DNA from 2 places in the Bacillus sp. NPDC093026 genome. Region 1 is predicted to be linked to the other one. Evidence: a T-box and tRNA genes for the amino acid it is inferred to sense, from the RefSeq annotation. Region 1 holds a T-box; the other holds one or more tRNA genes.
What was found. A T-box is a leader RNA that pairs with one kind of tRNA and senses whether it is charged. The one in region 1 lies ahead of thrS (threonine--tRNA ligase), so its partner is inferred to be a tRNA-Thr.
Positions count from the first base shown of each region.

Region 2: it has a tRNA-Thr gene. The T-box ahead of thrS (threonine--tRNA ligase) is inferred to sense a tRNA for this amino acid. The anticodon was not compared.

Region 1 covers NZ_JBIVPN010000004.1:50,389-54,814, forward strand. Annotated here, with positions in the region: gene thrS (threonine--tRNA ligase) at 1-1,776, opposite strand, end outside; T-box leader at 1,821-2,069, opposite strand; gene ytxC (putative sporulation protein YtxC) at 2,113-2,982, opposite strand; gene ACIQCE_RS11075 (TVP38/TMEM64 family protein) at 3,043-3,675, opposite strand; gene dnaI (primosomal protein DnaI) at 3,709-4,426, opposite strand, start outside.
Region 2 covers NZ_JBIVPN010000007.1:136,884-141,309, reverse strand. Annotated here, with positions in the region: gene ACIQCE_RS14230 (MurR/RpiR family transcriptional regulator) at 1-617, opposite strand, end outside; gene murQ (N-acetylmuramic acid 6-phosphate etherase) at 631-1,542, opposite strand; tRNA gene ACIQCE_RS14220 (tRNA-Glu) at 1,778-1,852, shown strand; tRNA gene ACIQCE_RS14215 (tRNA-Val) at 1,859-1,934, shown strand; tRNA gene ACIQCE_RS14210 (tRNA-Thr) at 1,941-2,013, shown strand; tRNA gene ACIQCE_RS14205 (tRNA-Tyr) at 2,041-2,125, shown strand; tRNA gene ACIQCE_RS14200 (tRNA-Gln) at 2,130-2,201, shown strand; gene rocF (arginase) at 2,327-3,241, shown strand; gene sigW (RNA polymerase sigma factor SigW) at 3,437-4,000, shown strand; gene rsiW (anti-sigma-W factor RsiW) at 4,015-4,426, shown strand, end outside.

The DNA of each region.
Region 1 (4,426 bases):
ATAACCAATTTTTTCATCACGACTATCAAGCTCAACACGTAAGCCTTCAAGCTGCAAGCGTTCTTGCACTTTTTTCGCATAGTCTAGATGAACAGATGGTGAAACGGGGATGACTTGGAATTGTACAGGTGCCAGCCATGTTGGAAGGGCTCCTTTGTATTCTTCAATTAAGAAGGCAACGAAGCGCTCCATTGTGGAGACGACCCCTCTATGAATAACGACTGGACGATGGTGCTTTCCATCTTCTCCGATATATGTGAGATCGAAGCGCTCTGGAAGTAAGAAATCAAGCTGTACAGTGGACAACGTCTCTTCTTTGCCAAGTGCTGTTTTGACCTGTACATCTAGCTTCGGTCCATAAAATGCCGCTTCGCCTTCTGCTTCATAGTAGTCATGACCAAGCTCGTCCATTGCATCCTTTAGCATAGACTGTGCTTTATTCCACATTGCATCATCGTCGAAATACTTCTCAGTATCTTCTGGATCACGGTAAGATAAGCGGAATGTGTAGTCATTTAAGCCGAAATCTTGATACACTTCTTCAATTAAGCGAACTGTACGGATGAACTCGTCTTTGATTTGATCTGGACGGACAAAGATATGTGCATCGTTTAATGTCATACCGCGAACACGCTGAAGTCCAGATAGTGCACCTGACATTTCATAACGGTGCATTGTACCAAGCTCTGCAATACGAATTGGCAATTCACGATAGCTATGCGGTTCATTTTTGTAAATCATCATATGGTGCGGGCAGTTCATTGGACGAAGGACGAGATCTTCATTGTCCATTTCCATAACTGGGAACATATCTTCTTGATAATGCGCCCAGTGTCCAGATGTTTTATACAATTCAACACTCGCAAGGACTGGTGTATACACATGCTCATATCCAAGACGTACTTCTTTATCCACAATGTAACGCTCAATCACGCGGCGAATCGTTGCCCCTTTTGGTAGCCAAAGCGGAAGACCTTGACCTACCTTTTGGGAATTGGCAAATAGTTTCAGCTCTTTTCCAAGTTTACGGTGGTCTCGTTCTTTTGCTTCTTCAAGCAAGCGTAAATAGTCATTTAAATCTTCTTTGTTAAAGAAAGCTGTACCGTAAATGCGCTGAAGCATTTGATTGTTACTGTCACCTCTCCAGTAGGCACCTGCAAGACTTAGCAGTTTGAACTCTTTGATTTTCCCAGTAGATGGCACATGAATACCACGACATAAATCAAAGAACTCTCCTTGCTCATAGATTGTCACGACTTCCCCTTCTGGAATCGCTTCTAAAAGCTCAAGTTTCAATTCATCACCAATTGCTTCAAAGCGTGCTTTCGCTTCTTCTTTTGATACTTCAATCCGCTCGATTGGCAGATTGCTGTTGATGATTTTCTTCATTTCTTTTTCGATTTTTGGTAAATCTTCAGGTGTGATGGCTACATCTAGATCGACATCATAGTAAAAACCATTTTCGATAACAGGACCTACTCCTAATTGTACGTGATGTTCTTTTCCATAAATACGTTTAATTGCCTGCGCTAGTAAATGCGCTGTACTGTGGCGCATGATATCGAGTGCTTCTTCACTTTTATCCGTGATGATCTCAATTGTTCCACTCTCTAATAGCGGCGTACGTAAATCTATTTCTTTGCCGTTCAATTTACCGGCAAGTGCTTTTTTCTTTAGGCCCGGGCTAATTGATGCCGCGATGTCTTCCGTTGTCACTGTTTTGTCAAACTCCTTGACTGTTCCGTCTGGAAATGTAAGTTGAATTTGTTCTGACATCTTTGGTCACTCCTTTTTTTGGCAATATAAAAACCCCGCCCCTGGAAAGGGACGAGGTTGAATAAACGGAATCGTGGTTCCACCCTTTTTCCCGTATTTGCAACTTGCTTTGATATAAGCAAATACGGCTTGCGGTTCTATAACGGGAATTCCCGTCAGCCATTACTAAACAAGTTCACAGCTGATGTTCAAAGGTGGTAAAGCAAATGATCCTCTACTAGGAAGCTTTCAGCCGCGGCTTCCCTCTCTAAAAGCGGGTGTTCATTTGTTCATGTCCTTATCAATACGGTCACAGTATGAAGTTACACCGTATTATAAAACGTTTTTTTGTGAAAATCAAGAAAGCTTTTCATTTTTCTTTTCCCTTTTGTCATGTACGAAGCGAACATTTTGTTCCTTAAAAGCATGTTGCGGAAAAACCTCCACCCTTTCTTGAAAAATATTTTGAATGGTTTGCACCATGGAATGCCCTGTGTCATTTGTGAAAAGGGCAATTTTTTGTGGAGCAATGGATACAAGTGGGGCAATAAGCTGCGAATCAATATACATTGGATGCTCTCTTACGAACTGTCTATCTATGTATTGTTTTTGATCACGCTCTGAAGCGTAGCGAAATTCCCAAATCATCAGGCGGTCCTGATGCACCACATGCACTTTGTCCAGCTTGGGCTGTTTAGCCATCACATAATCACGGAGCGATTGGATAAAGTTTTGATATTCCTGTTCCATTTTGTACTCTTCAATGGCGACCTCTACATAATTCTTTAACTTCTGGTCGTACTCCGAGAGTCTAAATGTCATAAATGAACCAATTGAAAAAACACCCTGCTGTAAAGAGATGGTCTCTAGCTCCTTCTTTAAAAGAGCTTCTCTTGATGGGTCTTGATGAATACCAGGAATATCATCAATATCCCCTTTCATGATGCTATGGGCGATCGAAAGAATTTGGTGCTGCTCTTCCGGATCTTTAAATAAATATGTTTTTTCAAGGATGCTACGCATACGTTCATTTTCTTTGCATTCCAAAAAAAAGTGAAGCAGTAAAGGCCGCACGATGTGCTCAAGTGCTTCTTCTGATTCCTTGGCTTTAATGAAAAGCCGGTCATTACCTTGTTGAATTGAAATGTGATGCCGACTGTCCAAGTGTTCAGCAAGATGTAAAAAAGCGGCGGTATCATATTCATCTTCAAAGATTATTTCAAGCATGTTTGTCCCCCCTAACGACATCTGTTACATATATATGGGGAGATCATAAAAAATAGACGCCTAAAATAAATCAGGCATCTTTCTTTTTAAAATAAGCGGTACAGAGATAAAAATGAGATAAATTAAACAGACAATCACTAAGGCAAAATAGTTGCCACTGACAAAGCTTGAACCGAGTACATTCAACGCGATCGTACCTGGAATCAACCCCAAGAAGGTCGCTGCCACAAAAACACTGTATTTTGCACGAGAAGCTGCGGCCGCATAGCTGACAAAATCAAAATGAATAGGTGCAATTCGCAAGAATAAAATATAAATAAAACCATGCTGCTGAATACGGGACCTGACCGCTTTTAACTGCCGGTTGTTCGATTCACGCTTGTTTGAACGAAAGGTAGAAGCAAGCCAAAAGGACCCTGTTGCTCCTGCTGTTGCACCGACCAAGGCGTAAATCGTCCCGAGTAAGCTGCCGAATGACAGACCTGCTGCTAGTGAGAAGACCGTTACAGGGACAAGAACAAACGGACGAAAGAGTGATAAAAAGAGAAAAACAAAGGGCGCTAGCATTCCAAATTGAAGCACCCAATTCTTCATATCTTTCGGTGACAACTGAAGATGTTGTTTTTTCAGCCACCATAGCGCAGCAATCAGACAGGCAATCACTAGAACGAAAAGCCATTTTCTTTTGTTCATATGATCTTTTCCTCCTTCCGATGACACACGCTTTTATAAATGACGACGATTCTCTCCTTCAAGCAATACAGGCTCAGCCAAATAGATAATTCGCTCCATTAAACGTGCTGCTTTGACCTCTTCTTTCTCTCCACGCTGTGAGTACGTAAAATGATGCTTAAGTTCACTCGGTGAAAAATTGGATGAGAAGAAGGTCGGTAGTTGCTCAGCCATACGATATTGTAAGATGGTTCCTAGCAATTCATCACGCACCCAGCTTGTCATGGACTCTGCCCCAATATCATCCAACATTAAAATAGGAGTCGACTTGACCATATTCAGCTTTTTTTCTAGCGTATGATCTGCTAAAGAATTTTTTAACTCCCTTACAAATTCAGGCACATATACAAGAAGGGATGGGTATTCTTTCACGGCTAGCTGCTGAGCAATTGCTGCAAGAATAAAGGTTTTCCCTACCCCAAATTTACCGTGCAAATATAAGCCTTTTCCCTTGCCAGTCTCATCATAGCTTTCAAGGAATTGACCTACTTTCTGAATAACTTCTTGTCTTCCGACGACGTTCAAATCATCAAATGTTGCTTGCAGTACATTTTGTGGAATGTACATGCTTTTAATAAGCTCTTGCTGCTTTTTCTGTCTGTCCAATTGCAGCTTCACAGGACAGGGCGCATATTCAATATCAATGCTTTGAGCTTTAATTACAAGCTTCGGGTGATACCCATCTAAAAGAGTATTGGCGTTCTCCCCATCT
Region 2 (4,426 bases), on a different contig from region 1:
TTCACTTGATGATCTTTTGCGAGCTGAAGAGCATGAATAATCTCTTCGGTCTCTCCTGAAAAGGATATACCGAACACGATGTCATTTTTTCCTGCGTTTGCGATGACAGTGGATGCAATATGCATGTCAGTAAATGCTGTCGCCGCATAGTTGATTCTCAAGAATTTTTGCTGTGCATCGGCTGCGACGATACCTGATGCACCAACACCGATAAAGTGTATTTGTTTCGCAGAGAGAAGCAGTTGAACGGCTTTTTCTAAAGCTTCTACATTTAAAATAGAGGCTGTGTCTCGAATGGATTGAATAGAGTTTCCCGCTGTCTTTTGAATGATGGAGTTCAGTGGTTCATCTTGTTCAATATCTCGGTAGCCTTGTTTGTCTGCATTCATTAAATCTCCAGCGATCCTCATTTTTAAATCATGATATCCATCAAGCCCAAGAGATTTACAAAGGCGAACGACAGCTGAACTGCTTGCACCGGCAGCCTGACTGATTTCATGTACTGTGCTCTTAATGACTTTGTCAGGATAGGCAAGAATGTAGTCTGCAATGGTTTTTTCAGATTGGGGGAGCTTTGATTTCATTGTGTGTAGTAGGGTGAGTCCACCTGCTGACATATAACCGCCTCCTTTAAGATTGATGACGTAGTATGGCTTTGTCGATGTGGCCGTTCGTTTGATGAAGTAAATTCTTTGCTGTTTTCTTATCTGTTTTTGCCTGGAGCATGACGATGGCTGTTTTGACTTCTAATTCGGCAGCCTCAAGGGTTTTTAGAGCTTGTTCATAGGAAGCATTTGTCACATGTTGAATAATGGCGATGGCTCGTTCTTTTAATTTATGATTGCTCACTTTTACATCGACCATTAGGTTTTCGTATACTTTGCCTTGTCTGATCATGACTGATGTAGAAATCATATTTAAAATCATTTTATGAGCGGTTGCAGCTTTCATTCGTGTTGAGCCGGTGATGGCTTCAGGCCCAACGATGACTTCAATGGCGCAGTCTGCCAGCTCACTAATTTTTGCTTGTTCATTACAGCTGAGGGCGACTGTTTTTGCCCCAATAGATTTTGCATAGGTTAAAGCGCCAATAATGTAAGGTGTTCTACCGCTTGCCGCTATGCCGACGACAGTATCTTTTGAAGAAAGTTGGATCCGTCTCAAATCTTGTTTGCCGGCTTCTTCACTGTCTTCTACATCTTCGGCAGCTTGAGAAAAGGCTGAGTCTCCGCCTGCCATAATGCCTACAATCACATCAGGTGAGACGCTGTAAGTGGGCGGGCATTCAACGGCATCCATGACACCGATTCTCCCACTTGTCCCTGCGCCCATGTAGATCAATCTTCCTCCATTTGTGATGGATTCATCGGCAAAATCACTTGCTGTTTTCACATGTGGAAGTACGCGATTGACCGCTTGAGCGACCTTCATATCTTCTTCATTAATCATCTGAAGTATTTCAAGTGGATTAGCTTGTGAGATTCTCATCGTGTGAGGATTTCTTGATTCAGTTGTTAAAGAACGCAGTTGAGATGGCTGCATGTGATATACCTCCTGGCATTGCGCCTGTTATTTCTTCATTTTCAGTATATTCATTCTGGCATGAAATTTCAATATTATATTTATATATTGAAATTTCATTTCAAAAATGAAGATGACTTACGATAAGGTGAATTGTTAGAAAATAAAAATAATAAAATTCCCCTTTACAAAAAGGGAACAACCTGTATATAATAACTTTTGTCAGCTTCAAGGAAACAGTAAACTTGACAAAATTGGCCCGTTGGTCAAGCGGTTAAGACACCGCCCTTTCACGGCGGTAACACGGGTTCGAATCCCGTACGGGTCACCATGATGTGGAGGATTAGCTCAGCTGGGAGAGCATCTGCCTTACAAGCAGAGGGTCGGCGGTTCGAGCCCGTCATCCTCCACCATAATATGCCGGTGTAGCTCAATTGGTAGAGCAACTGACTTGTAATCAGTAGGTTGGGGGTTCAAGTCCTCTTGCCGGCACTGTTTTTCTTTATCAATTTTATATGTGGAGGGGTAGCGAAGTGGCTAAACGCGGCGGACTGTAAATCCGCTCCCTCCGGGTTCGGCGGTTCGAATCCGTCCCCCTCCACCATTTTTGGGCTATAGCCAAGCGGTAAGGCAACGGACTTTGACTCCGTCATGCGTTGGTTCGAATCCAGCTAGCCCAGTCAAGACACCTTTTCAAAAAAAGGTGTCTTTTTTTATGTTGTATAACTATTCAAAATGTTGTCGAGTTGAGTCAGGAGGCATCGAGACAGTAGAATAAAAGCATGAACGGAAAGGGGATGTACATATGGGAAAAAATCAAAAGAAGGTTACACTTGTGGGTGTTCCAATGGACTTGGGTCAAATGAGAAGAGGCGTGGATATGGGGCCAAGTGCGATTCGGTGTGCAGGAGTAAAGGAAAAATTGGAATCGCTTTCATTTGATGTGGAAGATCTAGGAGATATTCCAGTCGAGCAAAGGGACGATGAAAAAGGGCTGTATACGAGTGAGAAATTAAAAAATTTAACGGAGAATGCGAGTGCGAATAAGCTGCTTGCTGAAAAGGTAGATGGAATTGTTCAGTCAGGTTCATTCCCGCTGATTTTAGGCGGTGATCATAGCATTGCAATTGGAACATTGGCAGGAGTTTCTAAGCATTATGAAAATCTAGGTGTTATTTGGTATGATGCGCACGGTGATTTAAATACGGAGGAAACGTCTCCCTCTGGGAATATCCATGGAATGCCGCTTGCAGTCAGTCTTGGTCTTGGGCATTCTGATTTAACGAATATTGGTGGTTATTCTCCAAAAGTAAAACCTGAAAATGTTATTTTAATTGGTGCTCGTTCCTTAGATGAAGGAGAGCGTGTGTTAATTAGAGAAAAAGGCATTAAGGTATATACGATGCATGAGATTGACCGGTTGGGGATGACGAAGGTAATGGAGGAATCTATTTCGTATTTAAAGGAGAGAACCGACGGTGTTCATTTGTCTCTTGATTTAGACGGATTAGATCCAGCAGAATGCCCTGGCGTAGGGACACCAGTTGCAGGTGGAATGAGTTATCGAGAGAGTCATCTTGCTATGGAGCTTTTAGAGGAATCGGGCATTTTGACTTCTGCTGAATTTGTTGAGGTTAATCCAGTATTAGATGAGCGAAATAAAACAGCAGAAGCGGCTGTTGCTTTAATTGGCTCTTTAATGGGTGAAAAGTTATTGTAGATCGGGATTTGTTCCCGGTCTTTTTTTATTGTAAGCAAAAGAGAATGAATTTTAAGGATATGTTAAGGTTTTTACCAGCTGATATGCATAACACGCTGTCAAAAATTTGTTACACTATTTTTTAGAGGAGAATGAAACCTTTTGGTAAAAGGTTCGTATACATAAAGACCGGTGAAGGCAGAGGTTGAATATACTATGGAAACAATAATTAAAAAAAGAATTAAGCAAGTAAAAAAAGGCGACCAGAACGCTTTTACAGACATTGTAGACCTGTATAAAGACAAAATTTATCAGCTATGCTATCGTATGCTTGGGAACGCACATGAAGCGGAGGATATTGCGCAGGAAGCTTTCATTCGTGCCTATGTGAATATTGAAAGTTATGATGTGGATCGTAAGTTTTCCACATGGCTGTATCGCATTGCAACCAACTTGACCATCGACCGTATTCGCAAAAAAAAGCCGGATTATTATTTAGATGCAGAGGTTGCAGGAACAGAAGGACTCAATATGTATTCTCAAATTGCTGCCGACGGCGTTCTGCCAGAGGATGAGGTGTTGTCTCTTGAATTATCGAGCACCATTCAGCAAAAAATTTTAAGATTACCTGATAAATATCGTTTAGTCATCGTACTAAAGTATATTGATGAACTCTCATTAAAAGAAATTAGTGAAATTCTGAATATACCAGTTGGTACGGTGAAAACGAGAATACACAGGGGGAGAGAGGCTCTCCGGAAACAGTTGAGAGACCTTTGAGTGAGGTGATTTTGATGAGCTGTCAGGATAAAATCGTCCAGCTTATGCATCAGTATTTAGACCGGGATATCATGCCCGAAGATGAAAAAGAGTTAAAGACCCATCTGCAATCGTGTGAGGAGTGCCGTACTCATTTTCAACAAATTGAGAAATCCGTTGCGCTTGTGCAGAGTACGTCTCATATAGAAGCACCGTCAGATTTCACTGCAAAGGTGATGGGTGGTCTTCCAAAGGAGAAAAAGCGCGTGTCGATTCAAAGATGGATCAAATCTCACCCACTGATGGTAGCCGCTGCTCTCTTTGTGATATTGATGGGAGGCAGTCTGTTTACAAGCTGGAATACTGATCATAATTTCAGTGTGTCTAAGCAGCCGAATCTCGTTGTTGAAAATAGTACAGTAACAGTGCCTAAAGGGGAAACCGTCA